4 regions of the Ruegeria sp. B1 genome follow, and region 3 is predicted to be linked to each of the others. Evidence: riboswitches for the same ligand, from Rfam matches in the RefSeq annotation. Region 3 holds a riboswitch; each other region holds the start of a gene.
What was found. A riboswitch is a leader RNA that binds a small molecule or an ion and turns the genes downstream of it on or off. The one in region 3 is predicted to bind cobalamin.
Positions count from the first base shown of each region.

Region 1: another riboswitch for cobalamin. It lies ahead of ACR3ES_RS18960 (DUF1636 family protein); the one in region 3 lies ahead of ACR3ES_RS20210 (TonB-dependent receptor domain-containing protein).
Region 2: another riboswitch for cobalamin. It lies ahead of nrdH (glutaredoxin-like protein NrdH); the one in region 3 lies ahead of ACR3ES_RS20210 (TonB-dependent receptor domain-containing protein).
Region 4: another riboswitch for cobalamin. It lies ahead of ACR3ES_RS25275 (aromatic ring-hydroxylating oxygenase subunit alpha); the one in region 3 lies ahead of ACR3ES_RS20210 (TonB-dependent receptor domain-containing protein).

Region 1 is NZ_JBQFJA010000001.1:3,833,020-3,840,772, reverse strand. Features, by position in the region: gene ACR3ES_RS18980 (LysR family transcriptional regulator) at 1-847, shown strand, start outside; gene ACR3ES_RS18975 (iron ABC transporter permease) at 889-1,899, opposite strand; gene ACR3ES_RS18970 (ABC transporter substrate-binding protein) at 1,900-2,850, opposite strand; gene ACR3ES_RS18965 (ABC transporter ATP-binding protein) at 2,863-3,639, opposite strand; gene ACR3ES_RS18960 (DUF1636 family protein) at 3,636-3,992, opposite strand; cobalamin riboswitch at 4,092-4,299, opposite strand; gene ACR3ES_RS18955 (hypothetical protein) at 4,336-4,827, opposite strand; gene ACR3ES_RS18950 (hypothetical protein) at 4,824-5,045, opposite strand; gene ACR3ES_RS18945 (D-lyxose/D-mannose family sugar isomerase) at 5,189-5,854, opposite strand; gene ACR3ES_RS18940 (carbohydrate kinase family protein) at 5,875-6,801, opposite strand; gene ACR3ES_RS18935 (glucokinase) at 6,842-7,753, opposite strand, start outside.
Region 2 is NZ_JBQFJA010000003.1:68,622-76,374, reverse strand. Features, by position in the region: gene ACR3ES_RS25330 (hypothetical protein) at 1-1,111, shown strand, start outside; gene ACR3ES_RS25325 (hypothetical protein) at 1,115-1,330, shown strand; gene ACR3ES_RS25320 (hypothetical protein) at 1,659-1,859, opposite strand; gene ACR3ES_RS25315 (IS30 family transposase) at 2,850-3,860, opposite strand; gene ACR3ES_RS25310 (hypothetical protein) at 3,888-4,220, opposite strand; cobalamin riboswitch at 4,690-4,881, shown strand; gene nrdH (glutaredoxin-like protein NrdH) at 4,964-5,185, shown strand; gene nrdI (class Ib ribonucleoside-diphosphate reductase assembly flavoprotein NrdI) at 5,201-5,614, shown strand; gene nrdE (class 1b ribonucleoside-diphosphate reductase subunit alpha) at 5,596-7,719, shown strand; gene nrdF (class 1b ribonucleoside-diphosphate reductase subunit beta) at 7,731-7,753, shown strand, end outside.
Region 3 is NZ_JBQFJA010000001.1:4,066,473-4,074,225, reverse strand. Features, by position in the region: gene ACR3ES_RS20215 (ABC transporter substrate-binding protein) at 1-173, opposite strand, end outside; gene ACR3ES_RS20210 (TonB-dependent receptor domain-containing protein) at 176-2,044, opposite strand; cobalamin riboswitch at 2,194-2,399, opposite strand; gene ACR3ES_RS20205 (NnrS family protein) at 2,660-3,877, shown strand; gene ACR3ES_RS20200 (DUF2478 domain-containing protein) at 3,889-4,410, shown strand; gene ACR3ES_RS20195 (Rrf2 family transcriptional regulator) at 4,386-4,802, opposite strand; gene ubiT (ubiquinone anaerobic biosynthesis accessory factor UbiT) at 4,991-5,440, shown strand; gene ubiU (ubiquinone anaerobic biosynthesis protein UbiU) at 5,451-6,452, shown strand; gene ubiV (ubiquinone anaerobic biosynthesis protein UbiV) at 6,458-7,378, shown strand.
Region 4 is NZ_JBQFJA010000003.1:59,340-67,092, forward strand. Features, by position in the region: gene ACR3ES_RS25245 (hypothetical protein) at 1-44, shown strand, start outside; one part of gene ACR3ES_RS25250 (IS3 family transposase) at 76-934, opposite strand; one part of gene ACR3ES_RS25250 (IS3 family transposase) at 933-1,201, opposite strand; gene ACR3ES_RS25255 (hypothetical protein) at 1,260-1,967, shown strand; gene ACR3ES_RS25260 (hypothetical protein) at 1,971-2,186, shown strand; partial or broken gene ACR3ES_RS25265 (IS3 family transposase) at 2,874-3,990, shown strand; gene ACR3ES_RS25270 (NAD(P)/FAD-dependent oxidoreductase) at 3,940-4,908, opposite strand; cobalamin riboswitch at 5,258-5,461, shown strand; gene ACR3ES_RS25275 (aromatic ring-hydroxylating oxygenase subunit alpha) at 5,544-6,797, shown strand; gene ACR3ES_RS25280 (FAD-binding oxidoreductase) at 6,803-7,753, shown strand, end outside.

The DNA.
Region 1 (7,753 bases), 230 kb from region 3:
TGAAGGGAACCTGACGCGCACCGCTGAACGTCTGAACCTGTCGCAATCCGCGCTGTCCGTTCAGATCAAGGAGCTTGAGGAACGTCTGGGTCATCCCCTGTTCGAACGCCGCGGCCGCAAGTTGCATCTGACCGAGGCGGGGCATATTGCGCTCGATCATGCCGACGCAATTTTCGCGACAGGTCAAGAGCTTGTGGCCACATTGCAGGACACCGGCAACGCAAGACAGGCGCTGCGGGTCGGTGCGCAAGCCACGCTGTCGCGAAACTTTCAGATCGGGTTTCTGCGACCCATTTTGGCTCGCACGGATGTTGAGGTGATACTGCGCTCTGGCAGTCCCAGCGAGCTGCTCAGTGGGTTAGAGACGTTGAATTTTGATCTCGTTCTGATGAACCATGAACCGGCAAGCGACAGTTTGACGAATTTTGAGACGCATCACATCGCCGAGCAACCGGTCAGCATTGTTGGCACGCCTGCGCGGCTGGATCCCAAACGCCCGATCAAAGAGCTGCTTGGGGCGCATCCTTTCATTTTGCCAACGATGAATAACAGCGTTCGTACCGCATTTGACGCCATGGCCAGCCGCATGTCGGTCCGCCCGCAAATCGCCGCCGAGGTTGATGACATGGCCATGATGCGCCTGCTGGCGCGCGAAGATATCGGGCTGGCGCTGGTTGCCCCGATTGTTGTGCAGGACGAGTTGTTATCCGGCCGGTTGCTCGAAGCGGAAGAGCATCCGCGCATCAAGGAAAACTTCCATGCGGTGACGTTCCGGCGCCGCTTTCCCAATCCACTGGTTCAACAGCTATTGGCGGACAGCACCGGTGTGCTGGACCAGACCCCTTGAGGTAATTATTGGCGGCAGCAATTCCGACGACCTTGATTTCCTCACGCCTTGCGGGCCGACCTGTACAAGTACATGAACACAAAAAGCGACCCGATGGATGTGGTTACCACACCAACGGGCAACTCCTGTGGTGCCAAAAGCAGCCTGGACAGGATATCGGACAGGGTCAGCAGCACCGCCCCGACAATGGCCGAGGCCACCAACAGGTTACGATGCAACGTTCCGGCAATCCCGCGCGCGATATGGGGCACCATCAACCCCACAAACCCGATAACACCCGCCACCGAGACAAAGGTTGCGGTTGCCAGGGCCGCAACAAAGAACATCCGGAAACGTAATCCCTGGACGGGAATCCCGAGTGTGGCGGCTGTAAAGTCCCCGGTCAGCAGCGCATCCAGCCACCGGCTGCGATACAGCGCATAGCTCAGGATCAGCACAAGCCCGGCCAAGACGAGCGGAAAAGTTTCCCACCTGGCAAGGCCCAGCCCGCCCAGCATCCAGAAAATCACCGAATGCGCCGCGCGACTGTCCCCGGCAAAGATCAGATAGTTGGTAATCGCTGAGAACAGAAAAGACACCGCCAGCCCTGCAAGGATCAGCTTTTCCGGCGCGCTTGTCCGCAGGCTTTGGACAAGGGCCAGCACGATGCCCGAGGCGATGAGCCCGCCACAAAAGGCTGCAATGGGCAGAGTCCAAATCCCCAGTATGTCGCCGGTCACGGTGATTACCAGAACCGCCCCTGCCGCCGCGCCCGAGGACAGCCCGAACAGGAACGGGTCCGCCAGATCGTTGCGCGTTGTGGTTTGCAGAACCACACCAACAACCCCCAGTCCGGCCCCGATAATGGCTGCAAACAACGCGCGTGGCAGGCGCAGATCGAACACGATCCGGTGCAGAGGCGACATCTCACCATCGCTGAGGCCAATACCCAGCCCGACGGCGGTGAACACGTCCGAAATCGGGATTGGCGTTGTGCCATAAATCGTGGACAGCAGAACAAGGGCGGTCAAAACGACCGCCCCCATCACACTCAATCGACCTGTCAGGCCCATTTAGTTCATATCCGGATGCATGGCCTGCGCCATTTTCTCGATGGCGTCGATGTTTGCCGGTCCGGGTGTTAGTTCCTCGTAGCGCAAACCGATCCAGCGTTCGTTTTTGACCGCATCGGTCTGCGACATCACAGGATGTTCTTGCAGGAATTTAAACGTATCCGCAGCGCCATTGCCGGTCTGGTAGTCCAGCAAGACCAGAAACTCGGGATTTGAGGCAGCTACGGCCTCCCATGACGTGCGGCCCCAGCTGGTATCCAGATCATGGGTGACGTTTTCCCCGCCTGCGGCCGCGATCATCGCGTCTGGAATGGCAAACTTACCGGCCGTAAATGGTGCATCTGCCGGTCCGTCCAGCAGAAAGACACGGGGCTTGGCCAGGTCGGCGGTTTTGGTTTCGATGGCGGACAGCTGGTCTTTCCAGCCCGAAACAAGAGCTTCGGCCTTGTCTTCAACATGCATGACCTGACCCAGACGCAGGACATCGTCAAACAGCAGATCCATGCTTGCTTCGGGGCGATCCTTGTTCAGATGCACGCAGCTTTCGGTCAGGATCATTGTCTTGATACCGAACGGGGCCAGGGTATCCGGCGTCACGTCGCCGCCCGGTTTCATCCCATAGTACCAGCCGGCAAAAAACAGATCGGGTTCAACCGCAACCAGATTTTCAACGGTTGGGTATTTCGGAGCAAGTTCCGGGATGTCTCCGCGCAGGGTGTCAAAATCCGCGCTGGTCTTGTACCAGCCTGTGATCCCGGTCAGCCCCACGATCTGATCCTGCAGGCCCAGGGCAAAGGCCATATCCGTCATGTTCATGTCGTGAACAACAACCCGCTCGGGCTTGGTTTCAAACACCAAAGGTTCGCCGCAATTGTCGACGGTCACGTCGTGCGCTGCCGCGCCGGTCGCGAAGCCGGTGACCAAGGCCACGGACCAGAGTTTCTGCATCATAGTAAGCTCCTGTTAGGATGACAGTTTTCGTTTTCGGATATCGAGGGCCGGGATCACGCGGCCTTCATGGGTAAAGCACAGGTAGTCGACACCAAAGGTCTCGCGGACACGGTCCGGGGTCAGCACCTCACCAACCGGTCCGAACCCGGTCAGACGCGTGGATTTCATCAGCGCGACGTGTGAGGCAAATTCCGGGATCATGACCAGATCGTGCACGATCATAACGACCGTGATCCCCAGATCTGCAATCAGAGACAACATGTGCCCCTTGGCATCCGGGTCCAGATGGTTGGTCGGTTCGTCCAGAAACAGCAACGAGGGGTTCTGTGCCAGAGCGCGCGCGATATGCGCCCGCTGTTTTTCCCCACCCGACAAGCGTGTCATCGGTTTTTCGGCCAGATGCGTCAGTTCGGTCGTCACAAGAACGCGGTCCAGCGCTTCTTTGTGGTCCGCTGCCGATTTGTCGGCTTTGATGGGTATCTGTCCTAACGCCACATAGTCACGCAGCCGCAACCGTCCGTCCGGAAACTCCTGCTGGCTGACCACGGCAATGGCGCGTGCCCTTTGCTGGGCTGTCAGTGTGCGGAGGCTTTGCCCACGAATGCGCACGTCCCCAAGGGCGATACGTTCGACGCCGCAGAGCAAGTTCAGCAAGGTTGTCTTGCCGGCACCGTTGGGCCCGGCGATGGCCAACACCGCGCCTTCGTCCAGTGTGAACGAGACATCCTGCAGCAGCACATCTCCGTTCAGCGCAAAGTACTCCAGATCTTCGGCGACCAGAAAGCTCATGCCTTCCCCCCCACCGGTAGGCGGGGCATCCGCGACAGCGTTTTGTAAAACAGCGCAGGCGGACGATCCGACGCGCTGGTCCAGCCATCGGCGCAGTCGCCAAACTGATGCGCAAATGCGACCACCGCCTTCAGGTCCGCTTGGGTCTCAATATCGCCGAACAGGTACTGCGCCTTGCCCACAGCCTGCACACCCACGGTCATCGGTCGGGCGCATCCCGCCATACAGCGGATCAGGCGTGTTTCGTACCGTGCAGGCAACGCCGCATCCAGAACAGCCTTGGCAATGTCCGCTGGTATCGGCCCCTGGCAGGTCGAGCAGATCAGGACGAAATGATCAGGAGTGTCCGTCATTGTCCGCTCCGCCTGTTTCCACGAGCGGACAGAAGGTGCGAACAATGTTTGCACAAAAATGTGCCATCAAAGCCTCCTTCCAGGACACCCCGCCCCGGGTTGGTTGAACATCTGATGGCAGGTCTCCTGACTTGCGGGTCATTGCTTGGCCAACCTTCCCGGCATTGGGTGCCAGTGGTGATATGGCGTCGCTCTCCGCTTACAGTTGCGGGGGCAGTCACGGCCTTGGCGCCTATCCGGCGCCGCACCGTATTCCCATTTTCATCCCTCCGGTCATCCTTCGGGAACCATCGGAGTCAGCTAGTCTGGTGTCATAAGACTTGTCAAGCGTTTGGTGAGTGAGCTAGCGCACCACGCGCAGAACGGGCCGCCGGGCCGAACCTGTTCTTCGGCTGTTGTTCGTCGGAAACCGGTTTGCGAGCGTCAGACCGGCCTGAATCAGATGCGCGTCCGGATACCCGCCTGTGACCTGACCAACCGCATCGCGCGCGTCCGGTGTTTCGTCGCGCCGCATATAGTGCAGCATCTTCAGCAGGGCGAACTCGTCGCAGGTGACAGCCAATCTGTCGTCGACGCTCAAAGGATCGTTAAAGGCCAGACCATCGGGGCGGCAGTGCAGTGTCGCTTTGACGATCTTAAACACCAGATGCGCAAGGTTCAGACCCTGATCCTGCCCCCAGCGTTCTATTGCGATGGAATAGGCGTGCTGCCACGCTTGGGTCTCGGGGTCTTCCAAACTGAGTATGAAATGACGCATGACCGGCAACAGTCCGCGCTCGAAATCGTCGAACTCAAATTCATCCAGCTTTGTAGAAATGTCCGCTGAAAGTTTCACGCGCTTTTCCTTTCGGCTTTATTGGCCAGGCCGAACAGGCCGTGCACATTTTCTGGCAGGTTATTCTGGTCGACGGCTTCGACAGGTCGGGGCGAGGCTGCGTGGACCGGGAACCTGATATCCGCCTCGATGGCCTGACGCAGTTTGGGTTTCAACGCACATCCGTAGCGGCTGGCAACTGTATCCATGGCCAGTAGGTCTGTTAGAGACTTTGTCATCGTCAAATCATCCATCGGTTCCGGGGCAGTGACCGGGCGTGATTCCAAAGGATCTGACTGGGTCAGGCGGTATCTGACAAAAACAGTCAGAAAATGCAATGGTCAAAATGATCGCACCGCAGAACTTGGTGCACCGGTCGCGATCAGTAGTCCGAAACGAGTAGAAAATCCGGCTCGGTATCTTCCTCGATGGTGGCAAAACGCGGGATCGGATCTTCGAAAACGTTATCGGTGCGGTCGTCGTTGACGGTCGACACCTCACCAATCAGGCAATCGCCGCGTTCCGCCCAGAACGCATGCCAAACACCGGGCATCAGTGTTACGCTCTGTCCAGGTTTCAGGCGCAGGTGTTCGCCGGGTTGAATGGCAACGGGACAACCGTCGCTTGGAACCACGATCGGCGTTTCGCGATCAATCCCGCCCTTTGAGTCAGACGCGTAGATTTCCATCACCAGATCGCCGCCACCTCGGTTAATGATGTCTTCGGCCTTAACGATGTGGCGGTGCATCGGAGACAGCTGTTTATCGCGGGATATCAACAGTTTTTCCGCATACAACATCCCGCGTCCCTGGCTCAGGTCTTTCTCGTTTCCGTTGCGCAGTGTGAACAGGAACAGGCCAAGCTCATCGAACTTGCTTTGTCCATAGTCGGTGATGTCCCAACCTAGGCCGCGGTCGCGAATGCCTGACGCCTGCGCACTGCGCATCTGGTCGGGCGACCAATAGGCAAACGGGGGCAGGACAGCGCCGAAGGATTTGATGAACGCCTCGGCCTCGGTTTTGATGCGGTTGATGTCGGATCGCTTCATTGTACCCCCCCCTCGCAAGATCAAATCTCGTGCGCCCAAGGCGGATTCGCACCGGCACGAGATACGGTGACGGCGGCCACTCTGGCACCGTAGTCCAGCGCGGCGCGCAAGCTGTCGGTGCCCAGACTGCGGATCCCCTCTTTGGTCAGATGCCCGGCCCGGTTCAGTTCGGCCAAAACGCCGGCGTTAAAGGTGTCTCCGGCCCCAACGGTATCCACGACCTGAACCGGATTCACCGGCACATTGGTTTCGGACCCGTCGGCGAGATATCCGGACGCGCCGTCGCTGCCACGGGTAACAATCACGACCGCAGGTCCCGCTTGCAGAAGCAGCGGAACCTTTTCGGCGTGACTTTCGGGACCGGGGATGATCCAGTCCAAATCCTCATCGGAAACCTTAACAATATCGGCCTGCGCAATCATCCGGTTGAGCCGGGTGCGGTAGCGGGTCTGATCCTGGATAAAGCCGGGTCTGATGTTTGGGTCCAACATGACGGCCCTGTCTTTTCCCTGTCGATCCAGCAGGGCCGCATAGGCGTCGGCGCAGGGTTCACAGGCCAGGCTGATGCCACCGAAATAGAGCGCGGATACGGCGGGCAACTGGGTGGGCATGTCTTCGGCGCGCAACATCCGACCGGCGGAGTTTTCGTCGACGAATGTGTATGAGGCATGACCCTCTTTTAGTTCGACGAATGCCAAGGTTGTCGGCCGATCTGATTGTATCGCATGTGTTGCATCGACGTGGCTGGCCTGCAGAGCCTCGGCCAATTGCCGACCAAACATGTCCGAGGAGAGGCCCGTCAGCAATCCCGCCGGAGCCCCTAAGCGCCCCAGAGCAATGGCCGTGTTGAACACGGCACCGCCGGAATGCGGCACAAAACCCTGTGATCCTGAGACCGTCGGTTCCGCGATCATGTCTATTAGGGCTTCGCCACAGCACATGATCATCCCATGCTCCTTTTTTCGAAATTGAGGTTCGGCGGCCTGTTTACCGCTTCAGCGCATTTTTGCAGAAGTTGTTAGCGCCAACAATGCCAAATTCCGCCTGCTCCGAGATGTATAAATTCATGGACCGCCGCAAGTCGCTGAACCTGCCACCATCGTTGAATGTGTTTTGGAAGGCTTCGCCGAACAGCCAGCGGTTCTTTTCAGCGACCCCACCAACAAGGAAAACACCGCCTGCGGGCATCAGCGTTACCGCCATATCCCCCATCACCGCCCCCAAATGGGTTGTGAACATATGGGCCGCCGCGACAGCTATGGGATCCGTTCCATCCTTGGCGTCCTGCAGGATTTCTTTGGCGGTGCGGACAGGAGTGTCAACCTGACCCCCGGCCATGCCAACAGCCTGATACAGGATGGGAAGACCCATGCCACTCAGGAACATCTCGGCTTCAAGCGCAAGACTGTCCGAAAAGAAACACTCTGGCGCGATATGGCGTGCGGCATCAAAAATATCCACCTCGTCTCGATGACGGGGGGACAGGCCCACATGACCGCCTTCGCCCGATACTGTGTGAAAGTGACCCTCGGAATAAAGCAGAGCACCAACGCCGAGCCCGGTGCCCGGACCGACAACAAGCCGGGTCCCCTGTGGCGGACTGGCCTCGCCTTGCAAGACCACAACATCCGCCTCCGTCACTTCCGCCACGGACCATGCGGCAGCGGTGAAATCGTTGATGACATAGGTGTGCTTGGACCCGGTGGCCCGGGCCAGTTCTGCTTCGGACAGGTCCAGATGGGCGTTTGTCAGGCGAATGGTGCCGTCTTTGACCGGACCGGCACCGGCGGCAACAACGGCCTGGGGATCGGTTCCGATTTCGTCGCGCAGGCTGTGAAACGCCTCCAGCAAATCTGGCAGCGTGCCGGTTGGGTGCTTGCGCAGGTCGGTCAGCTCGCC
Region 2 (7,753 bases), on a different contig from region 3:
GCCATTTAACGAGCAATTCGACTATTCCCCTAACACATGGAATCCGGTGTTGGAAGCTGCTCGGTTGGCTGGAAGAATAATAGCCGGGCCGGGAACCCCTTATGAAATTGTGTTTGTAGGCGAGGACGGTTTGCTGATTTCCGGAGAGTATCAGCTGATCGAGTTTGGTGATTTTGGTACATATAATCTTGTGTCCGTAAAGGATCACTGCTTTGTTAAAGACACCCCTATCCAGATGTGGCCGACCGATCCTTCGATTAAGCCACGAGATGACGGCTCGTATGACGAAGAGTTGGTGCTTTCGAAAGTTTGGGAGAAGCCTATCAGCGAAATCCGTATCGGAGATCTGGTTGTCGCCTATGACGATAGAGGTCGACTGGCACCCAAAACCGTGACGCGGACTATGACTAACACAGCCAAGCATATTCTCGATTTCTGGGGCACGGGCGTCACGCCCGGTCACGCTTACTTCTGCGCGGATGGCAAGTTCAAAGGCCAGCATGTGCCTTTGCTGGATATTCTCCGCACCGATGGCACGATCATGAAAAGCGACGGCGCTCAGATCCGCGCCGCAACCGGATTTGAGGTTGGCTCGATCCAAGACCGTCTGGTTCATGCCGTGGTGGGCGACAAGCAACCCAATGGGCAAATTGCCATCCGGGAGCAAGGACAAGTCCGATTGGGGACGCGCGTCATTCTTGAGAACGGGGAGCAGCATTGCGTTCTGGATATTCTCAACGCAAACGGTGCTCAGATTACGGAAGACGGCTACATCCGTTCCGGAGTTGGAGGTGCAAAGGTGCCGTTGAGTTGGACGTTCTCGGAACAGCTTCCAAAGCCCGAAGACTACATCCTGAGGCGCTCGAAGGTAACGCTTGAAGAGATCTATGCCGCGGGCGAATGGGAGCAAATCGGCCCGAGACTGCCTGCCCCAGATGGCTCGAAGGCTTCTCCGCAACATCGCAAAGCCACGCCGGTCTGCTCCCAAAAGCCTTTGGCTGCGGCAGACGGGATGCGTCAGCCAACCCGTGCGCTCAACCGCAAACAGCGCAAGGCAATGGAAGCCAAGCAGCGCAAGGCTGCCAAAGCCGGAAAACGACTGGTGAGTTGATCCATGCACGGAGGCGACGGCACCAAATCTGGCGAGTTAATTGACGCCTTTGAAGTGACCCGTTTCCCCAAGGGAGATGGCTTTCAATGGACAAAGCGGCCTACGCATTATCCAGAGCAACGGCCGCTCACACTCTACGGTATCGAGGTGGTCGATGAAAATGGCGATCCAGCCCCTTTCATTGCGCATCCGATACCGTTCAAGAACACCCTGAACTGAAACTCACAGTTCCCTTGGGTGCCAGTAGAGACGGTTCTAATCGGGTATCACCAGGCGCAGAACCACGATGGCGAAAGTGCAGCGACGCGGTTGCCGCTTACTGGCGGAGTTAACCGGGCTGAGGCGAAAGCCATCATGCCTGATCTACGGTAGCTTCCGGCGCGCGCACGTTCTCACTTAACCGATCCCAGTCTCAACAATGTGAGCCCGTCTCATTTATTCTGAGCCCAATCGCAACTAATGTGATCCCAAATCAATTTACAGTCTCAAATAATCTGAGCCAGAAACCCCGATAATCTCGCGCCCAAGGGTTTATGATCTCAAGCCGCTACACATAGGGGCCTGTGAGCGCGATGTTGAAGACATTCGCGTTATTCGTGGCGAAGGCCAGGGCTCTCGCATAAATCCCCTCCTCATCCGCGTCACTTGTCGGGGCCAGGTCAACATAGCGCGATGGCTTGGATGCGCTGTTTCTAGGCACGATGATGAACGACCAGATGGTTTTGAGGTAGGACTTGAAACTGGACACTGGCGCAACTTCACCCGCTAGGTTTTGTGGATTTTAAAGAACTATCACCTACAGCTTGTGACTGGAAGGAGAGATTACCACTGCAAGTAGATGCCTGGATCGTTGGATGGTCAAAGCCGTTTTCAATTCAGAATGGTCTTGCTGAGGTGAAGAAGATATCACTTCGTCCAAGGTCCGCCGCGCCAGGAACATCGCAGAATGTCCGCTTCCTTAGTGTCGTTGCGCTGGCAGCGAATTACCGGTTACCGCGCGTTTGCGGCCCGCTGCATGTACGAAAGGCGGAAATGCGATCAACGGCAGCTCAGGACTCCTTTTGACATGTTGGGCCAAGCAGCAGAGAACGACGAGAGAGAGCCCTGAGTCACCGATGCTGCGGGATGAGCGAATGTCGGCTACCGTGGATCGGCCCAGCGACAGCATGGTGTTCCGTATAATCCTAGATCCACCCGTCGGGGCGTTCCAAATACCGGCGAGGACGCGACTGGAACGGTCAAACCGTTCCAGTCAGTCGTCTCGCGAAGGCGCGCCTTACTACGACGAAGCGTAGCGCAATCAGGGCTAGTAGCTGTTTATGGCTCCATTCCCGGCGATGGCTCAGATGTAGGTTCGGGCCTCGGCTCAGGACCAATCGCTTCGACGACTAGTATGTGTCGAGGCGGTTCTTCGCGTGCAAGAATTTTCCCGAAGTTGGCTTCTCTTAAAAGCGGATCGCCAATCGGGCATCGAAACAGTTCAGTGAAGAATTGATATGATGACCACGGACACGATCCGTGAATGTTCTGGTCTGAATAATCGTAGAAGGAGGCGGCACCACCGCATCTGATCCCAGTGGTAGCGTATACAAAAACATATGCTGCGAACGTGCGATTGATCATATCACGACACTGTTCGTGTAACCTGTCTGCTTCCGGTTTACTTAATGTTTTGTTTTCTTCTAGACGTTTCGACTGATGTGAACTCATGTTGAAGTGCAGTTCTTGATATGTCCTTTTATTCCAAACGGTTCTGGATCTCCATCAGCTTGGCTTCGAAGACTTCTGCAGGCGTTTGGTAGCCGAGGCACTTGCGGGGGGTCGAATTGAGGCGCTGACAAATCGACCTCAAATATCGATTTGTCAGCGCCGTCGGTTCGGTTGAGCGAGGCAGATACTTCCGCAGCCTGTTGTTCGTGTTCTCGACCGTTCCTTTCTGATACGGCGCTTGTGGATCGCAGAACCAGGCATCCGCGCCGATCCCGGCCCTGAGGTGCCTCCAGGCCGAGAACTCGGTGCCACGGTCGAAGGTGATCGACTGACGTGCATCGGCGGGCAGGGGAGCCAGCCCCTGGATCAGCGCTTCCATGATCGGCTTGGACTGGCGATCCTCATTGCGCATCACGACAGCATAGCGACTGACGCGTTCGACCAGAGACGTCACATTGACTTTCCCATACTCCTTGCGAAACATCATCAGATCACATTCCCAGTGGCCGAACTCAGTGCGGTCCGCGATGCGCTCGGGCCTGTGAGACAGGCTCTGCGTGTCAAAGATGTGGGTCCGGTTGTACCTGCGATAGCCACGTGGCCGGCGGCGTTTGCGATGCTCAGGGAGATGGCGGTAAAACTGTTCCTCGCGGCCATCCTTGGAATAGGCGAACCGATAGATCGTCTCGTGACTCACACGGATCGGATGGCGTTCAAGCCGCATCCGGCCTGCGATCTGTTCGGGCGACCATCCAGCCTTGAGTCGATCTTCGATGGCTTCCTTGAGGTCTGGATGCACGATCATCTTGCGATGGATCGCGCGGCGCGCCTCGTATTTGTCCTGAGCGACAACCGCGTGATATCCGTTGAGTTCTGGGATCTCAGTATCTGTGTATCGGTTCCGTTTGATGTCTCGGTAGATCGTAGAGGGGTTACGACCCAACCGATCGGCTATCTCAGCGACCGGCATTTTTGCTTCCAGCCACTTTGCGAGCTTACGTCGTTCGCCCAGTTTCAGGTGACAGTAGCGGCTTCCCATTCTTCATACTCCATGCAACTCTCTGTTTTAGTACAGAATTTGCACTTCGTTTGTGAATCCACCCTGAATTAGAACGCCTTTGTCATAATAGCGTCCGTACGCATTTAAACGGACATTCAGCAAAATGTCGGCACCTACCCAGCTTTCCTCAGCGGCTTTTCCTGGGCCACCCCGAACAAACCGGCTTCTCCATTCAATTTCGCCAATCGTTCCATCTAGTCTTGCGTCTAACTGTCCAAGCAAAGCGCCAGTGATGTTTGGCTCATCTACGGCATCACCTTTTGCATACTTTTTCACGACAGCATCACATGCATTTGCCGCTCTGAGTGCAGCTTCCTCAACATCCTGCTCGAAGCTCATATTTCTATCTACCTAACTTGTCTGAGAAATGTTGCAGTCAGTTATACCCAACCGCACCGGATGTTCACCCCAGCCGCGCGGCAAAATTACGAATGGCGGCAAAGTCCGCTCCCGTGCCATTCACTATGTCACTCTGAAAATCCGGTTTGCGCCGTTTGACACTTGCTGCACGAGCAAAACTCTAGGCGACGGTGAAGGTCTGGTAAGGGCTCGGACCGGACGTTATCTGCGACAAACCGAATTGGTCGAATAGAGCCCAAAGCCGCCGTTGCCCCAGCCTCATGTGATTGCAAACGCAGCATAATGGTCCCGGCCCAAAGCGGCCATTTGCGTCGGTGTCATCGAAGGTCTGGTTGGAGCCCAAAGCGGACGCAATCGAGAGTGCTTCCTTCATTTCTTGAGTTGGGAGCAAACAAAAGATTTTAATGCCGGGTCGGCTCTACATGTTGACAAAATACTCAACCAGAACCCAATATAGTGTTGCTTCGGTTCTTTCGATTCTTATTGAAAGCTAAGAGGGAAACCGGTGAAATTCCGGCGCTGCCCCCGCAACTGTAAGCGGATAGATCGGCTGAATACGCCACTGAAAGCGTGCTTTTGGGAAGGCCAGTCCGAACGAAGATCCGCGAGCCAGGAGACCTGCCGCAAGCTCGAACAAAAACCACGAACGGAGGGTTCGGGGGCGTGTGACGGGCTTGTTTTGCCCATAGCGTCCTCGGCTTTGATTAAAGGACAGAGGACAAATGAGCATTACCGTATATTCCAAACCCGCTTGCGTACAATGCACCGCCACGACGCGCGCGCTGGATGCAAAAGGCATAACCTATGACGTCATCGACCTGACCCAGGACGACAGCGCCATGACCCATGTGACCGAGCTGGGCTATCGTCAGGCCCCTGTCGTTGTCGCGGGTAGTGATCACTGGTCGGGCTTCCGCCCGGACATGATCGCCCAGCTGGCCTGATCCATGGCAGCGCCGATCCCGGCGCTGGTCTATTTCTCATCGAAATCCGGAAACACCCACCGCTTTATCTCGCGGCTGGGCCTGACGTCTTTCCGAATTCCGACCGGGATGGACCCGCTGCCAGACCCTAAAGGTCCCTATGTTCTGATCTGCCCGACCTACGCTGATGGCGAAGGACGCGGGGCGGTTCCGAAACAGGTGATCCGGTTTCTGAACGACCCGATCAGGCGCGCCGGGATCGTTGGGGTGATCGGCGCAGGCAATCGCAATTTCGGTGCGACCTATGCTTTGGCCGGTCGCATCATCGCCCAGAAATGCAACATGCCCCTGCTCTATTCCTTCGAACTGGCGGGCACTGACACAGACATCGCCCGCGTCCGCGACGGGCTTGAGAAATTAGGGAGACATCTATGCTCGACAGCAGCGTAAACGAGCAGGACTATCACGCGTTGAACGCGATGCTGAACCTCTACGATGGTGAGGGGAAGATCCGCTTTGACGCTGACCGCATGGCCGCGCGGCAGTATTTCCTGCAGCATGTGAACCAGAACACGGTTTTCTTCCATTCGCTGGATGAAAAGCTGGGGTATCTGGTGTCCGAAGGCTATTACGAAGAGGCCGTGCTGGACCAGTATTCAAAGAACTTCATGCGCAAGATCTGGGATGCGGCCTATGCCAAGAAGTTCCGGTTCCCGACCTTTCTGGGCGCGTTCAAATATTACACCTCATATACGCTGAAAACCCGTGACGGGCAGCGGTTCCTGGAACGCTATGAGGACCGCGTGGTCATGACCGCACTGGCGCTGGCACGCGGCGATGAGGCGTTGGCCCTGTCCTTCATGGAGGAAATCCTCGACGGTCGTTTCCAGCCCGCGACGCCCACCTTCCTAAACGCGGGCAAAGCTTCACGCGGTGAGTTGATCTCGTGCTTCCTACTGCGGTTGGAAGACAACATGGAGAGCATCGGGCGCGGCATCAACTCGGCCCTGCAACTGTCCAAGCGCGGCGGAGGTGTGGCGCTGCTGCTGACCAACATCCGCGAGCACGGCGCACCGATCAAAGGAATTGAGAACCAGTCCTCCGGCGTGATCCCGGTAATGAAACTGCTGGAAGACAGCTTCTCCTACGCCAACCAGCTGGGTGCGCGGCAAGGCGCGGGTGCGGTCTATCTGAACGCGCACCACCCGGACATCATGCGCTTCCTCGACACCAAGCGCGAAAACGCGGATGAGAAAATCCGTATCAAAACACTGAGCCTTGGCGTGGTGATCCCTGACATCACGTTCGAGTTGGCGAAGAAAAACGCTGATATGTACCTGTTCTCGCCCCATGACGTGGAAAAGGTCTATGGCGTGCCGCTCTCGGAAATCTCGGTGACCGAGAAGTATTACGAGATGGTGGACGACAAGCGCATCCGGAAATCCAAAGTCAACGCGCGGGAATTCTTCCAGACAATTGCTGAGATCCAGTTCGAATCCGGTTACCCCTACGTGATGTTTGAAGACACGGTAAACCGGATGAACCCCATCGCGGGCCGGATCAACATGTCGAACCTGTGTTCCGAGATTTTGCAGGTCAATGAAGCGTCCGAATTCAACGATGACCTCAGCTATTCCCATCTGGGCACAGATATCTCCTGCAACCTCGGCTCGCTGAACATTGCCAGGACAATGGATGGCGGCGATCTGGGCAGCACTGTTGGCGCTGCGATCCGCGCGCTGACGGCGGTGTCCGAGATGTCGGCAATCGACTCGGTGCCGTCCGTGCGTCGCGGCAATGATGAAAGCCACGCGATCGGTCTGGGGCAGATGAACCTGCACGGGTTCCTTGCCCGCGAACACATCCACTATGGCTCGCCAGAGGGGGTCGAGTTCACATCCGTGTACTTCGCGACCGTCGCTTATCACGCGATCCGCACCTCCTGCGAACTGGCGCAGGAACGCAAGACATCTTTCAAGGGGTTCGAGGACTCCGACTATGCCTCGGGCACCTTCTTCGACAAATACACCACCCGTGACTGGCTGCCCGAAAGTGAGCGGGTGAAGGCTCTGTTCGACGGCATGACCCTGCCCACAAGCGACGACTGGGCGGCGTTGAAGGCCGATGTGATGAAAAACGGCCTCTATAACCGCAACCTTCAAGCGGTGCCGCCGACAGGGTCGATCAGCTATATCAACAACTCGACCTCATCGATCCACCCGATTGTGTCCAAGATCGAAATCCGCAAAGAGGGCAAGATCGGCCGCGTCTACTATCCGGCGGCATTCATGGACAATGATAACCTCGAATACTATCGCGATGCCTATGAGATCGGCCCCGAGGCGCTGATCGACACCTATGCGGCGGCCACCGCGCATGTGGATCAGGGTCTGTCGTTGACCCTGTTCTTTCCGGCCGAGGCCACGACCCGCGATATCAACCGCGCGCAAATCTATGCGTGGAAGAAGGGCATCAAAACCATCTATTACGTGCGTTTGCGCCAGGAGGCCCTTGAAGGGACCGAGGTGCAGGGCTGCGTATCCTGCTCGCTGTAAGGGGAAACGATATGAAAGATATGATCCAAACCAA
Region 3 (7,753 bases):
GAGACACGGGTATCCCGTGCAAGATGGGACACCGACAGCAATTGTCCGGGTGCAGCCAGCATCATGGCCAGCTGATCGGTGCACACATTCATTGACACCACGCGCTGCGGCTGCGCCCCGGCCATATTGGTCAGGCCGGCCAGGAAACACAGGATGATCAGCCACAGCTTCATGGTCAGAACGCCGCGCTCAGACCGACATAAGCGGTGCGGCCTCGCTTGGCATAACCCCATACATCGGCATACTCCTTGTCGAGGAGGTTCACGATCCGGCCCGTCAGTTTGACGGTGTCGGTCAGCGCGTATTGCGCCGCCACGTCAACGGTCAGATAGCTGGGCAGCTTCTGGGTACCGTCACCATCAAAGAACTGGGTGTCATAATTGTCCAGAACATAGCGAAAATCTGCTGTGACCGAGCCGCGACCTTGCAGGAATTCCTGCGTTGCCGTCAACAGGAACTCATGGCCCGGGCGCCGGATTTCGACCGTGCCGTCCGGATTTTTGGCATCTATGTATGTGTAGCTCAAGCGAAGGTCGAGCGCGTCGGTCGCCTGCAATGTTCCCGAGACCTCGACCCCGCGACGGGTACTGTCGCCAGGCTGGTTCACATACGTCGAACTGCCCAGACCCGGATCGAAGACCGAGGTGATCTCATCGGTTACATCGTCGTGGAACAGGGTGACATCGACAAGACCACGACCGGCCCAAAACGGTACTTCGGCCCCCAGATCGAAAGATTTGTTTTTCTCAGGCTTCAGGTTTGGATTGCCGACGAACCCAAACGAGTCTGCAAACAGCTCGAAATACGACGGGTTCACAATCCCGGTTCCGGCAGAGCCATGCAGGCGGGCACCGCTGGGCAGCATGTAAGAGGCCGCCAGGGTCCAGGTGAAGTCGTTCTCGAAGGTTTTGTTATCGTCGTAGCGAACGCCTGCCTGTACGTTCAGGCCGCTCTCAAGCGACCCACGGTATTCAAGCGCGTAAGACCGCGTTTCCCGTTCAAAGTCCGGGTTGGAAGAGCTGCTGTCCTCTTCCCATTCCAAAATCCCGTTCAGCAGATGGTTACTGTCATCGGTCGCCCGCCCGTCCAGCCCAAGGCTCAGCAGGTACCGCGCCGAGTCGCGATCCGTTTCTGTTGGTGTACCATTGTTGGTAGTCTGTTCGTTGTCGGTCCGGTCAAAGCTGAACCGGTGAACCATCTGGCCGCCCATCGCTGTGTATTCGGCATATATCTGTCCCAGCCGCTCTTTTCGCTCAGAGCTTTGGTCGGGGTCGTCCACAACGTACGCTTTGGGGGTTTTTGCAAGAAAATTGGTGCGGTCAAAGTCATAAGTTTCCAGCGAGTTGCGGAATACCAAGCCCAATCTCAGGCCTTCAGCTACGATATAGTCCCCGGTCAGGTCGATCGTTGTTCGCTCAACTCCGTCCTTTTCACCGTTGCTGCCAGAGTAATCATATCCATGATCGTCCAGCCGCGCGATGCCGATCGCCACACCGCCCAGATCGTTGCGGTATGAATACCGGGCAGACGCGTTGTAGCCGTCCCCAAACTCGATGGTGCCGCCGTATTCGCGGCCTTGCCCACCTGTTTTGGTGATGATGTTGACCACACCTGCGGAAGCATTCGAGCCGTAAAAGACCGACTGCGGACCTCTCAGCACTTCGATGCGTTCGATGTTGGCGGTCTGAATGCCCGACAGGATGTATTCTCCGTCACCACCAGCAGCGGGAACGCCGTTAATCAGGATCAGTGTATGGTTCGCTTCGCCGCCGCGGATGCGGACCTGGGTGAATGTGTCGCCCGAGCCGTTGACCGACACGCCTGGCACGGCCCGCAGGGCATCCTGGACGGTCGTGATACCGCGCTGCTCGATTTCTTCTGCGGTGACAATGCTGGCGGCGCGACCGTATTTCTGTTCTTCGATTGGAGTGAACCCGCCAGAAATCACGACAGTTCCAATGTCGGTTGCTTCCTGAGCATAGGCGGTTGTGGAAAGCACGAGCGCTGCTGAGATCGATGCTTTCAGCACGGCAGTCTTCTTCATTTTATTCCTCATGGCCCCTTCGGAAAGGAAGGGAAAAGACACCCGCAAGGATGCCTGGACAGATTGGTCATTGGAGGAATTAGCCTCCGCAGACGGCGAAAATGTCACCGCTACGGATAGACCGTTGCCCCAGACGCGCCCCGCGTCCGGACAGGGTGATCGTTCTGGCAGGTCTCCTGACTTGCGGGTCAGTGCTGAGCCGGGCCTTCCCATCCCCTGTTGGGGTCAGTGGCATATACCGACAAAGCTCTCCGCCTACAGTTGCGGGGGCAGTCGAGGATTTGGCGCAAGCGCCGCACCCCGTTCCCTATTATCCGGATGGACTTCCACCCGGACCAGAACGCGCAAAACTTCGCTGAGAGGTATGTGATTTGTCAATTGTTAAGTTGTCAAAAAACTCTGAAAAAGTCGCGTGTTATCTATGAGGACTTTGGGGCTGGCAAAGCGGTGAGCGCCTACGCCACAAAGCGGCAAATCCGATGCCCACCGCCAGGTGACCGCGCGATCCGCGTCGATTTATCGCAAACGCCATTCCGGGGTTCATTTGATCACATTCCGGATTGATGAAATGGAAGGCGAGATGTCTCGGATAGTCCCGAGGGGATTGGTTGTGCATTGAACATAAGTATCTTGTCCGCGCCCTATCGGAGCTTGTTTCCCGCCGCCTTTTTGTGCGCTCTGTTCACCATTTCCTGGTGGCCACTTGGTGTGTGGCTGGGGTTGCCTCCTCCATTCTTCGAGCCCGCGCATCTGTGGCATGTACACGAATTGTTCTTCGGTTTTTTGGCGGCTGCTGTGGGAGGGTACTTGCTGACGGCGTTACCGAGCTGGACCAAGCGGCCCCCTGTGGTCGGACTGCCTTTGGCGGCTTTGCTTGTCACATGGGTTTTCGCCCGGTTTGCCATTGCTTGTGCGGGATTTCTGCCGCTCTGGGTTTTGCTGGCGATCAACGCCAGTTACTTTCTTCTTTTGGGAGCGATTGTACTCGGGTACACGCTTGCTGCCGGAAACTACAACAAAGCGGGATTCGGGCTGGCAGTTCTTGCCTTGGGTGCTTCTGATGCGGCATTCACCACCGCAGCGCTGACGAGCGGCGCCTGGCAAAGCGCTGCGATCGCACAATTGGTTGTGATCGGCGCAGGGCTGCTGATGCAGGTGGTGGGGGCAAAGATCATTCCCGCCTTCACCGACAACTGGCTCCGGCGATATGGTCTGAATGCAACCCCATCTTTAAGACCTTCGAAACGCTTGAGTACGCTGGTCACGCTGGCTGCTTTGGTCGCACTGGTCGCACAACATGTTGAGGTGGCATATTTCCTTTTGATTGCTGCCGGTTTGCTCGTTTTTTGGGACATGCGCATGTGGCAAACCAGACGAGTTCTGTCCGAACCGCTGTTGCTGGCGATGCATGTCGGTTTCGCCTGGCTTCCCTTTGGGTTCATACTGATCGGGGCGACGTCGTTGGAGCTGTTTGGCTACCCAAAAACAGATGCGCTTCATGCCGTGACGATGGGGGCAATGGGGGGTCGGATCATGGCGGTCGCAGGCCGGGCCGCCGCCAGGAGAGTAAACGGGCATCTCAAAGCCAGCAGATGTTTTGTCTTTGGGTTTGTGACCCTTTGGATTACGACGGCATTTCGGTTGGCGGTGCCTCTTTTCCCCAACCAGACTTATGAATTCACGGGATTTTCAGCCGTATTGTGGTGCCTGGCCTGGCTGGTGCTTCTGGCCGGTTACCTGCCTGCGCTGATTGGTCCGGTGGTTCAGCCCGTGCTAAGCGGTAAGCTCTTGCCCATTGATGAGGCCTATACCGATGGAAAGGACCGTTCTTGAGGATTGCATGTGTGACCTCGCCCGAACGGGGCGAAACCGACCGCTTGCTGGCAGAAGCTGCATCGCTGCTGAAGGCACGCGGCGTGACATTGGCTGGTATCGTCAAACATCTGGAGTATGAAAGCGGTTATCAAAACGGATGCGATATGCTGGTTGCCGTCTTGCCAGACGGTCCGGTTATCAAGGTGACACAAGACCTTGGTGGCGGGTCGGACGCGTGCCGACTGAACCCCGAGGCCATCGCCGAAGCGGTATCAACGGTTGAAAACGGTAGCATAGAAACCGCGGACTTATTCATCCTGAACAAATTCGGACCGGAAGAGGCCGAAGGACGGGGGTTTGTCTCGGCAATCGGCAAGGCGCTTGAGCACGATGTTCCGGTGGTCGTCGGGGTTGGTGCGTCCGGCACGGCTTTTGCCGCCTTTGAAGGCGGATTGGCAGTACGGTTGCAACCAAATCTTGAAGCCATCGTCGATTGGTGTCTTGCGGCAACGGCCGACGCGCGGGCTCAAAATCTGATGTCTGAGTCGTAGAGACAATCCGCCAGAGTGCTGCGATTCAGTTCGGCATAAAATGCCACCTGGGCGTCAGCGAGTTTGCCCTTCAGCCGGCAACCGGGCAGCAATGTGCACAAACTTCCGGAAACCGCGAAACACTCGACCAAGGGTTGGTCGGATTCGAGCAGCGCGACGACATCGCCCAAGCGAATGTCATCGGCCTGCCGAGCCAGCGTTAGACCGCCCGCGCCGCCCCGGCGCGTTTGCAACAGACCGCTTGACGCCAGCCGGGAAACAATCTTGGCCAGATGGTTTCTTGAAACCTGCAGCTCAGTGGCGAGTTCCGCGGTTGTGAACGGACGATCCCGGTGGCTCGCCACATGCATGAGAATTCGTAGGCCGTAATCCGTAAAAGACGTGAGACGCATCGTCGCAACCTCGATTTGGTATTTCCAATGCGCATTCGCAAGGCGTAGGTCCCGAAGTTACTACCAAACCGATCATATCGAAAGAAGCCTCGGTTGGTGCAACTGGCAGAACCCACAAAGGTAAGTGTGCCATGACTCCTATGGAGACAAAAAGCCGAAACCACATCGTGTTACCAGGATCCCGTGCAGTGGCGCGCATCGCCTGCACCGTAGCGCAGCCCCTCTTGACCCGAGTGGTCCACAGGATCGCAAAAGAGCATCCGTCGATGTTTTCCCGACTGGGCGAACATCAAAAAACCGATTTTGTAATTGATCCCGCCGAATTCCCGTTTGCTCTGCATCTCAGGCCTAATCCGGACGCATTGGTTTTTCGGGCCGTTCCGCGCAATGCGCTGCCGGTAGCCGGGGCATCCATCAAGGGGAAGTTTCTGTTGCTGCTGCAGCTTCTGGACGCGGACGAAGACGGCGACGCCGCCTTTTTTTCACGCGATCTAACGATCACCGGAAACACCGAGGCGGTGGTGCGCCTGCGCAATGCGCTGGACGATGTAGATGGATCCATCGCGGAAGAAGCCGCCGACCTGTTCGGACCGCCCGGGCGCGCTATTCTCGCCCGGTTGCGGCGCAGCTATACCTGAGAGGACCAAGATGAGCCTAGGAGAATTGATCTGCCCGGCGGGTACGCCCGCTGCCCTGCGCACGGCCGTCGATGCCGGTGCCGACGCCGTCTATTGCGGATTTCAGAATGCCACCAACGCGCGGAATTTTCCGGGGCTGAATTTCACGCCCGGTGAACTGGCCGAGGCTACGGCTTACGCGCATAGCAGGGGGGCAAAGGTGCTGCTGGCCCTGAACACTTATCCGCCTGCCGGTAAGGTCAGTCTCTGGCGCGAGGCTGCCGATCTGGGCGCGCAAGCCGGTGTGGACGCCTTCATTGTCGCGGATATGGGCGTCGCGGATTACATCGCACGGACCTTTCCTGAAGTGCGGTTGCATCTGTCGGTGCAAGCGGCGGCCTCAAGCCCCGAGGCCATCCGTTATTATTGCGAGAGTTTCGGGGTCAAGCGCGTGGTGCTGCCCCGTATTCTGACCATTCCGGAAATCCGCCAGATCAGGAAAGAAATCCCCTGCGAGATCGAAACCTTCATCTTTGGCAACCATGGTTTGATGGTTGAGGGGCGATGCAGCCTGACCAATTATCTGACCGGACAATCCACTAATATGGATGGGGTTTGCTCACCCGCGTCGGATGTGGAGTATATCCGCAACGAGGACACCGGAGAGATGTCCAGCCAGCTTGGCGGCTTTACCATCGACTGTTTCAGCGCGGACGAAAAAGCGGGCTATCCGACCATCTGCAAGGGCCGATACAGGGCGCCTCATCGGTCTGGCAGTTACTATGCTTTCGAAGAGCCGATCAGCCTGAACCTGTCGCGCCTTCTTCCCGAATTGCTGGACGCTGGTGTGCATGCCTTCAAGATCGAGGGCCGGCAGCGGTCGAAATCCTATGTGCGCGGCGTCGTCTCGGCCTTTTGCCGGGCGGTCGATGATATTCTTGCGGGCCGCGAAGCGGATATCGCGGATCTGGTAGCTCTGACAGAAGGTCAGAAGCAAACCCAGGGCGCGTTCGAAACCAAGAAATGGCGGTGAGTGCGATGGCAAAACTGACGCTGGGTCCAATCTATTATCACTGGTCTGCCGAAACACGGCGCGACTTCTATGCTCGCATTGCCGATGAGGCTGAGGTGGATGAGGTCTACCTGGGCGAGGTCATCTGTTCCAAACGCGCACCGTTTCACGAGGCCGATTTACCCGAAACCATTGAACGGCTGGAACGCGCGGGAAAGACTGTGATCCTGTCCTCGCTGGCCGAGGTCATGCTCAAACGCGAGCGCAAAGCGACGGCCGACCTGGCCGCCATGACAACACCCGAAGTCGAACTCAATAACGCCGCCGGTCTTTACGAACGTGGCGCGCAGCCACACCGCATCGGTCCGTTTATGAACGCTTATAACGAGGCGACCATCGCGTGGATGGCGCGGCAGGGCGCGCGGCATATTTGCCTGCCGCCCGAAATGCCATCCCAGGCTATCGCTGCGGCCACGCGTGAGGCCCGAACCCTTGGGTTGGGGGTTGAAGTGCAGGTTTTCGGCCGTACGTCGCTGGCCGTTTCGGCGCGCTGCTATCACGCGCGCGCGCATGACCGGACAAAAGACAACTGCCAGTTCGTCTGTGAGAACGATGCCGATGGAATGCCGCTCCGCACCACGGATGACCGGTCGATCCTGCGTGTGAACGGGATTCAGACTCAATCCGAATGTTATGTCTCGTTGCTGCAAGAAATAGGGATGCTGGTGGCCGATGGCGTCAGCCACCTTCGTCTGCAGCCACAAAACGTGGATATGGTCGCCGTTTCCAGCATCTTTCGGGACACGTTGGAGGGGCGGCTGGAACCGGATCGTGCCGATACGGCATTGCGCGGTCTCTGCGGTGAAACTGAATTCAGCAATGGGTTCTACCACGGCCAAGCGGGGTACAGACGCATCGAAATGGCGACCCGGGCGCAGCAGGCCTAGCGGAACTGGCGAGTTTGGCGGCTAACCCAATGCGCACGAGGTAGCAGACAGCGATCTTGCAATCAAAAAACCGCTATGGCCAAGCAATGCAGGCCGCGTTTTGGTCACCAGGAAAGCAGCCATGCATCTTCGTATCCAAGCGCGCAGATGAGAGTTGTGCAAGGCCGGTTTGAAGCGCTGGAGCCTTTCGCCGTGCAATGTGTCGGAGCGGCTTGAACTCAATTAACAGTGGATAGATAGGATCGGCGATAAAGCGGATCTGATTAACCTCCAATCGCTAATCGAGATCCCGCAGAACGGTTTCGTGTCTGACACGGCACCAACGAGGCAGTTTGGCTGAGAGGGCTTCATTCTCCATGACGGTGCCTAGGGATC
Region 4 (7,753 bases), on a different contig from region 3:
CTCTCTATGCGCATACGAATGAAAGCATTGCTGAAAGATACTGATCAGCCCCATTTGTGTGGTCCAATTTGATTGTTAGTGCATGACCGGCCTTTGGTCCATTTGAACGATGGTTTCCGGGGCCGGCGGTTTATATCCCAGAGCACTGTGAGGGCGTTTTGTGTTGTAGTGTTTCCTCCATTCTTCGATCAAAATCTGCGCTTCTCTTAGACAGTAGAAGACTTCTCCATTCAGGAACTCATCTCTGAACCGCGCATTGAAACTTTCACAGTAACCGTTCTCCCATGGGCTGCCTGGCTCGATGTATGCGGTCTTTGCTCCAACTGCATTGATCCAGTCTTGCACCGCCACGGCAATGAACTCAGGGCCATTGTCGGAGCGAATGTAGCTTGGCACACCGCGCATGATGAACAGGTCACTCAGCACGTCGATGACATCGCTGGAGTTCAGCTTGCGGTCCACACGGATCGCCAAGCACTCCCGGCTGTACTCATCAATGACGTTGAGCGTGCGGAATGCCTTTCCGTCATCCGTTCGACAATGCACGAAGTCATAGCTCCAGACGTGGTTTCGATGCTCCGGCCGCAGCCGAACACACGATCCATCATTTAACCAGAGCCGCCCCTTCTTTGGTTGTTTCATTGGCACTTTCAGCCCCTCCCGACGCCAAAGCCTCTCGACGCGCTTGTCATTCACCTGCCAGCCCGCATCTCTCAGCAAAGCCGCGATCCGGCGATAACCGTAGCGGCCATACTGGCGGGCCAATTCTATCATGTCCGCCACCAGGCGCTTCTCGTCAGTTCGACCTTTCGGCAGCTTTCGCTGTGTGGATCGGTGCTGTTTCAGGACGCGACACGCCCGGCGTTCTGAGACACGCAGTTTGTGGCGCACATGGTTGATGCAGGCACGGCGACGGGCGGGGCTCAGTAGTTTCCTTGGCCGCCTCTGTCAGGATCAGTTTGTCCAGGGTAAGATCCGAGACGGCCTTTCGAAGACGCTCATTCTCTTTTTGAAGGCGCTTAAGTTCCTTCAATTGATCCGTACCCATTCCGCCGTACTTCTTCCTCCAGCGATAATAGGTCTGTTCAACAACACCAATCTGCCGGATCGCATCCAGACGGGACATGCCTTGCCCCATCAATATCTCAACCTGCCGCAACTTCGAGACAATCTCTTCCGGCTTCGGTCGCTTGTTCGCCATGTGGTTCCTCCATTTTCTTAACCATAACGGCGGACCACTTCAGAGGGGGAGGATCACTATGACTAACACAGCCAAGCATATTCTCGATTTCTGGGGCACGGGCGTCACGCCCGGTCACGCTTACTTCTGCGCGGATGGCAAGTTCAAAGGCCAGCATGTGCCTTTGCTGGATATTCTCCGCACCGATGGCACGAACATGAAAAGCGACGGCGCTCAGATCCGCGCCGCAACCGGATTTGAGGTTGGCTCGATCCAAGACCGTCTGGTTCATGCCGTGGTGGGCGACAAGCAACCCAATGGGCAAATTGCCATCCGGGAGCAAGGACAAGTCCGATTGGGGACGCGCGTCATTCTTGAGAACGGGGAGCAGCATTGCGTTCTGGATATTCTCAACGCAAACGGTGCTCAGATTACGGAAGACGGCTACATCCGTTCCGGAGTTGGAGGTGCAAAGGTGCCGTTGAGTTGGACGTTCTCGGAACAGCTTCCAAAGCCCGAAGACTACATCCTGAGGCGCTCGAAGGTAACGCTTGAAGAGATCTATGCCGCGGGCGAATGGGAGCAAATCGGCCCGAGACTGCCTGCCCCAGATGGCTCGAAGGCTTCTCCGCAACATCGCAAAGCCACGCCGGTCTGCTCCCAAAAGCCTTTGGCTGCGGCAGACGGGATGCGTCAGCCAACCCGTGCGCTCAACCGCAAACAGCGCAAGGCAATGGAAGCCAAGCAGCGCAAGGCTGCCAAAGCCGGAAAACGACTGGTGAGTTGATCCATGCACGGAGGCGACGGCATCAAATCTGGCGAGTTAATTGACGCCTTTGAAGTGACCCGTTTCCCCAAGGGAGATGGCTTTCAATGGACAAAGCGGCCTACGCATTATCCAGAGCAACGGCCGCTCACACTCTACGGTATCGAGGTGGTCGATGAAAATGGCGATCCAGCCCCTTTCATTGCGCATCCGATACCGTTCAAGAACACCCTGAACTGAAACTCACAGTTCCCTTGGGTGCCAGTAGAGACGGTTCTAATCGGGTATCACCAGGCGCAGAACCACGATGGCGAAAGTGCAGCGACGCGGTTGCCGCTTACTGGCGGAGTTAACCGGGCTGAGGCGAAAGCCATCATGCCTGATCTACGGTAGCTTCCGGCGCGCGCACGTTCTCACTTAACCGATCCCAGTCTCAACAATGTGAGCCCGTCTCATTTATTCTGAGCCCAATCGCAACTAATGTGATCCCAAATCAATTTACAGTCTCAAATAATCTGAGCCAGAAACCCCGATAATCTCGCGCCCAAGGGTTTATGATCTCAAGCCGCTACAACTACTGACTGAGATCCGATTGTCCTCCAGTAGGATCCGTGAACTATTCCGGTTTCATGGTTATGGCGTTGTCGAGACGATAGACATTCTGCGGAAATACAACGTAAGCGTTGCTGACTATCTCGACGACATTCGCCTGACTGATAAGCTTCACAGCCATGGATTCGATGATCTATGTGAAGCCTTTGCTGTTTCGAAGCGCTGGTTGACGGGGAGGTCGGATTTGGTCAGAAGCCCGTTGAACTTCGATTTTCACATCAAAGAGCTCATCAGTGAGGCTCGGCAATTGAAGGATGAAGTGTCTTGGCCCCCTAAAACTGTGCCACAGTTGGCTTAGTTTTGGAGACGGGATTGATGGCGCGGAAACGGTATTCGGACGAAGATATTCTGCGGCTTTTGCGCGAGATTGAGCTGGGCCTGGCATCTGGTTCGGATGTCGCGACGGCGTGCAGAACGGCTGGTGTCAGTGATGCGACCTATTACACATGGCGCAAGCGGTTTGGTGGGATGGGACGATCTGAGATGGCCAATCTGAAGGCGCTGCAGAAAGAGAATGATCGGCTCAAGAAAATCGTGGCTGAGCTTGAACTGGACAAACTCATTCTCAAGGAGAGCCTTGATTATCTAAAGCCAAAGGCCTGACGGCAGACCAGCTTCGTCAGGCCGTGGTCCACACCCGACAAAAGCTGGCAACCTCTGAACGGCGCACCTGTCGCGTGATTGGATTGGCGCGGAGCACGCTGCAATACCGCGCAGCGCCAAAGGATGATGAGGCGTTACGTCTGGCGATGATCCGATTGGCCAAACGGTATGGGCGCTACGGCTACCGCAAGGTCGCCGAGCTGCTGCGTGTCGAAGGCTGGGCAGTCAATCATAAAAGATCGAACGACTATGGCGCGAAGAAGGCTTGCAGCTCCCACAACGGCACAAGAAACGCAAACGGCTGTACCACAAGGACAGCTCGATCATCCGGCTCCGACCGCAACATCCCAATCACATCTGGAGCATTGACTTTGTCCACGACAAGCTGAGCAACGGACAGAGCTACAAGATGCTGACGGTGCTGGATGAGTATACCCGTGAGGCGCTCTGCGTAGCGGTCAAGCCGAAGATGAACAGCGCAGACGTGCTGGATGCGCTCTACCCACTCTTATTGCGGCACGGGAAGCCCGAACACATCCGTTCCGACAACGGCGCGGAGTTCATCGCAACGGCCCTGCAGACCTGGTTAAGAAAGGTGGGCATTAAGCCGATCCAAATCTACCCGGGATCACCTTGGGAGAATGGATACAACGAGCGCTTCAATGGCACTCTGCGCCGGGAAGTCCTCAACGCAGAATGGTTCCACACCACCAAACAGGCTCAGATCGTCATCAATACCTGGCTTAGACAGTACAATCGTGTCAGACCCCATCAGGCTCTAAACATGCGACCGCCCGTTCCAGAAACCTTGCTCAAAACTGGCCCATAGAATTGGGGCTGGACAATCGTTTCGGTTCGCAGCCAGACCTGCGCCTTTGAACCAGTCTTGCAATCCTTCTAGGGAAGCAAACTGCGGGTCCGACGTGTCACCAACCCCTATTTTCAAGTAACTTTTTCCGTCCGGATATCGAATAGGAGGGAGGATATAGGCGCCGATGCTGGTGTCGATCATCGTCGGCATATCTTGCAAGACGCGTGAAGCCTCGCCTTCGATTTGAACCAGAACAACTGTGCGCCCATAAGTCGTTAGCCCGAGGTCTACAGGGCTCAATCCCAACGGTGCGGTGAAGGCTCCAGCGGCGACCAGCGCCTTTTCAGCGATCATGTTGGAGCCATCCCAAAGTTCGATTTCTACGCCCTTAGCGGTAGCATATATCTTGCGCGCGGCTTGCCTGATGCAGGTAGCGCCAGCCTTTTCAGCCAGGCGTGTCTGTGCCTCAACCATGCATCGCGGGCTGATGTATCCAGCGCCATTGGTTTCGACCAAGCCGTCAGCATCATTCTGCACCGAAAGATAAGGATAGCGGATCCGTATCTCCGCCGCGTTCAGTCTTTCCACCGGCACTCCGTTCTGCTCACCGGTAGCTGCGCAAAAGGCGTTATATTGCGAGCCCGGTACACCAAGCCCGAGATAGCCCACAGGTGAATAAAAGCTGATCCCGCTACGCGCTTCCAAATCTCTGTAGCGCTCAATCGATTTCCCGGCAGTGTTGGCCCATTCAGGCATCGGATCGACATGGCGCGTCATGCGACCTTCATCGTAGTGGCTGGCAAAGACGCCTCTGTGATCGGAACGGTTCTCTGGTTCATCAGGTCCAATACAAACGACGCCATCAATTCCTTCAGCCAAATGGCGCGCCGCTGCACCACCGATCAAGCCACGGCCTACCACAGCAATCCTGTACATCACGTTCTCTATCCCGAAGTGTTGTTCTATTTGACGTCTGGCCTGCGCCTATAACTTTGACGCCTCGCTTGAACCAATTGACCCGTAGTCTAAACGGTGCTCTAAAAACAGCGTTTTCTCGTCTGAAGTGTCGCTTGAGCCAAACAAGCTATACTCAGCAGCATCAGCAAACACCAATGTCAGGGGTTGCGCTTTGGGCAGATAGACTCCTGACCCGATGCTCACAAAATAAAATCGCTCGTCTGTTACTACCAGATCACTGCGTGTGCTCTAATTCGCTGCTGAACATCTAAATGTCTGTTTTGCGCCTGCGAATGTCGCAAGTATTTCAGCGCCAAAGCGGATCAAAAGTAGTTTGTATTCGTGAGGTGTCGCTGTTTGATTCTCAGGCGGCGGAGAATTGGGAAGCCGGTGTAAGTCCGGCACTGCCCCCGCAACGGTAAGGAAGGTCAGGTTCGACAATCAACCACTGGGACGAGGATCCCGGGAAGGTGTCGCAACCGGGCGCAAGTCCCTTTCAAGTCCGGAAACCAGCCTCTCAGATATGTCAAACCGCGGGTGGCGGTGGGGGCACGGGTTTCGGACGCGATCCTCGCGCGCCTCCGGACGGTTCCTCCTTGTCATCTGCCCAAGCAATGCCGCGGGGCGCGGCAGGAGAGCCAGAAGTGAACAATATCCAAAGCCTGTTGGCGCGTCGAAATCCGGGCTATGCTCTGGAACAGGCGTTTTATACCGATTACGAGATTTTTCAGACCGACCTTGAAACCATCCATTATCGCGACTGGCTGTTTGCCATTCCCGCGTGCGAGTTGGTGAAATCGGGCGACTACGTTACGTACAACATAGGTGCCTACCGAGTGATTATTGTGCGCGGCTCCGATAACCAGATACGAGCGTTTCACAACACGTGCCGTCATCGCGGTTCGATCATCTGCAAGGCTGCAAAAGGCAATTCGCCGAAGCTGGTTTGCCCGTATCATCAGTGGACCTACGAACTTGACGGCTCATTGCTATGGGCCCGTGACATGGGGCCGGACTTCGATCCCAAACAGCATGGATTGAAGACAGTTCACTGCCGCGAGTTCGCCGGGTTAGTATATATCTGTTTGGCGGATGACGCCCCGGATTTCGATACGTTCGCTACTATCGCGCGCCCCTATCTTGAGCCGCACGATCTGGGGAATGCCAAGATCGCCTTTGAAAGCTCGATCATTGAGAAAGGCAACTGGAAGCTGGTCTGGGAAAACAACCGCGAGTGCTATCACTGTGGCGGCAACCATCCTGCTCTGTGCCGGACTTTTCCCGACGATCCGGGCGTGACAGGGATCGAAGGTGGTGAGACACCAGCCTACATGCAGACCCATTTCGACCGGTGTCAGGCTGTGGGCATGCCATCGCAGTTTTATCTGAGTGATGATGGTCAATATCGTCTGGCGCGTATGCCGCTAAAAGAAGGGGCTGAGAGCTATACGATGGACGGGAAATCCGCCGTGCGCCGCTGGTTGGGCCGATCTCCCTTTGCGGATGCGGGATCGCTTTTGAAGTTCCACTATCCAACCACTTGGAACCACTTCCTTGCCGATCACTCGCTTGTTTTCCGAGTCACTCCGATCAGCCCGACAGAGACTGAGGTCACGACCAAATGGTTGATCAACAAGGACGCGGTTGAAGGCTTTGACTACGACGTGAAACGTCTGACCGAAGTTTGGGTCGCCACGAATGACGAAGATCGTCAGGTGGTCGAGGATAACCAGCAGGGCATCAATAGCCCGGCCTATGTACCTGGTCCGTATTCACCCATTCAGGAATCCGGCGTGCTTCAATTCGTGGATTGGTATTGCAACACGTTGTCTGCCCGCCTGGCACCAGACACGATGGCGGCGGAGTAAGGCTGATGAAAGACCTGAACACGCTTTCTTCAGCCATCTGGCAGGATGGTGAAATGCTGGAATGTGTCTCGGTTGTGCCCGAGATGCCCAACACCGCCAGCTTTTCGTTCCGCGCCCCCTCTGGGGCGCAGTTCGCCTATCATCCCGGTCAGTTCCTGACGCTCGAGATTCCGGCACCGAACCACCCCGGCGGTGTTGTACACCGCACCTATACGATCTCATCCTCGCCGTCGCGGCCACGGTCGATCACCATCACCGCCAAAGCGCAACCCGACAGTATCGGCACGCGCTGGATGCTGGACAACCTGCAACCCGGCATGCGCATCAAGGCCATTGGTCCTGCGGGCCTGTTTACCAACGCGCAAAGCGCGGCTGGAAAGTACCTGTTTATCTCGGCTGGCTCGGGCATCACCCCGATGATGTCGATGACAACCTGCATGTGGGACGAAGGCCGTGATCTGGACGTTGTCTTCATCAACTGTGCCAAGCGACCATCCGAGATCATCTTCCGCCAACGGTTGGAACAGATGGCCAGCCGCACCGATGGTTTGGACCTGAAGTTCGTTGTGGAAGAGCCGGATCGGTACCGCCCTTGGACAGGATATCAGGGGCAGTTCAACCAATTAATGCTGGGCCTGATGGCCCCCGATTATCTTGAGCGCGAAGTCTATTGCTGCGGCCCAGAGTCCTTCATGCAAGCAGTGCGCGACGCTCTGTACGGTCTTGGCTTCGATATGGATAACTACCATCAGGAGAGCTTTGACGCGCCGGTGGAATCTGAGGCGGATCAGCCTGAGTTGGATGACGTTGTTCTCGACGATGAAAGCAGCGCTGAGATCCTGTTCGTAAGCTCAGGAGTGACTGCCAAAGTAGCCGAGACTGACACGGTCCTTGCCGCCGCACGCTCGGTTGGTCTGAACATTCCGTCGGGATGTACCTTCGGCGTGTGCGGTACC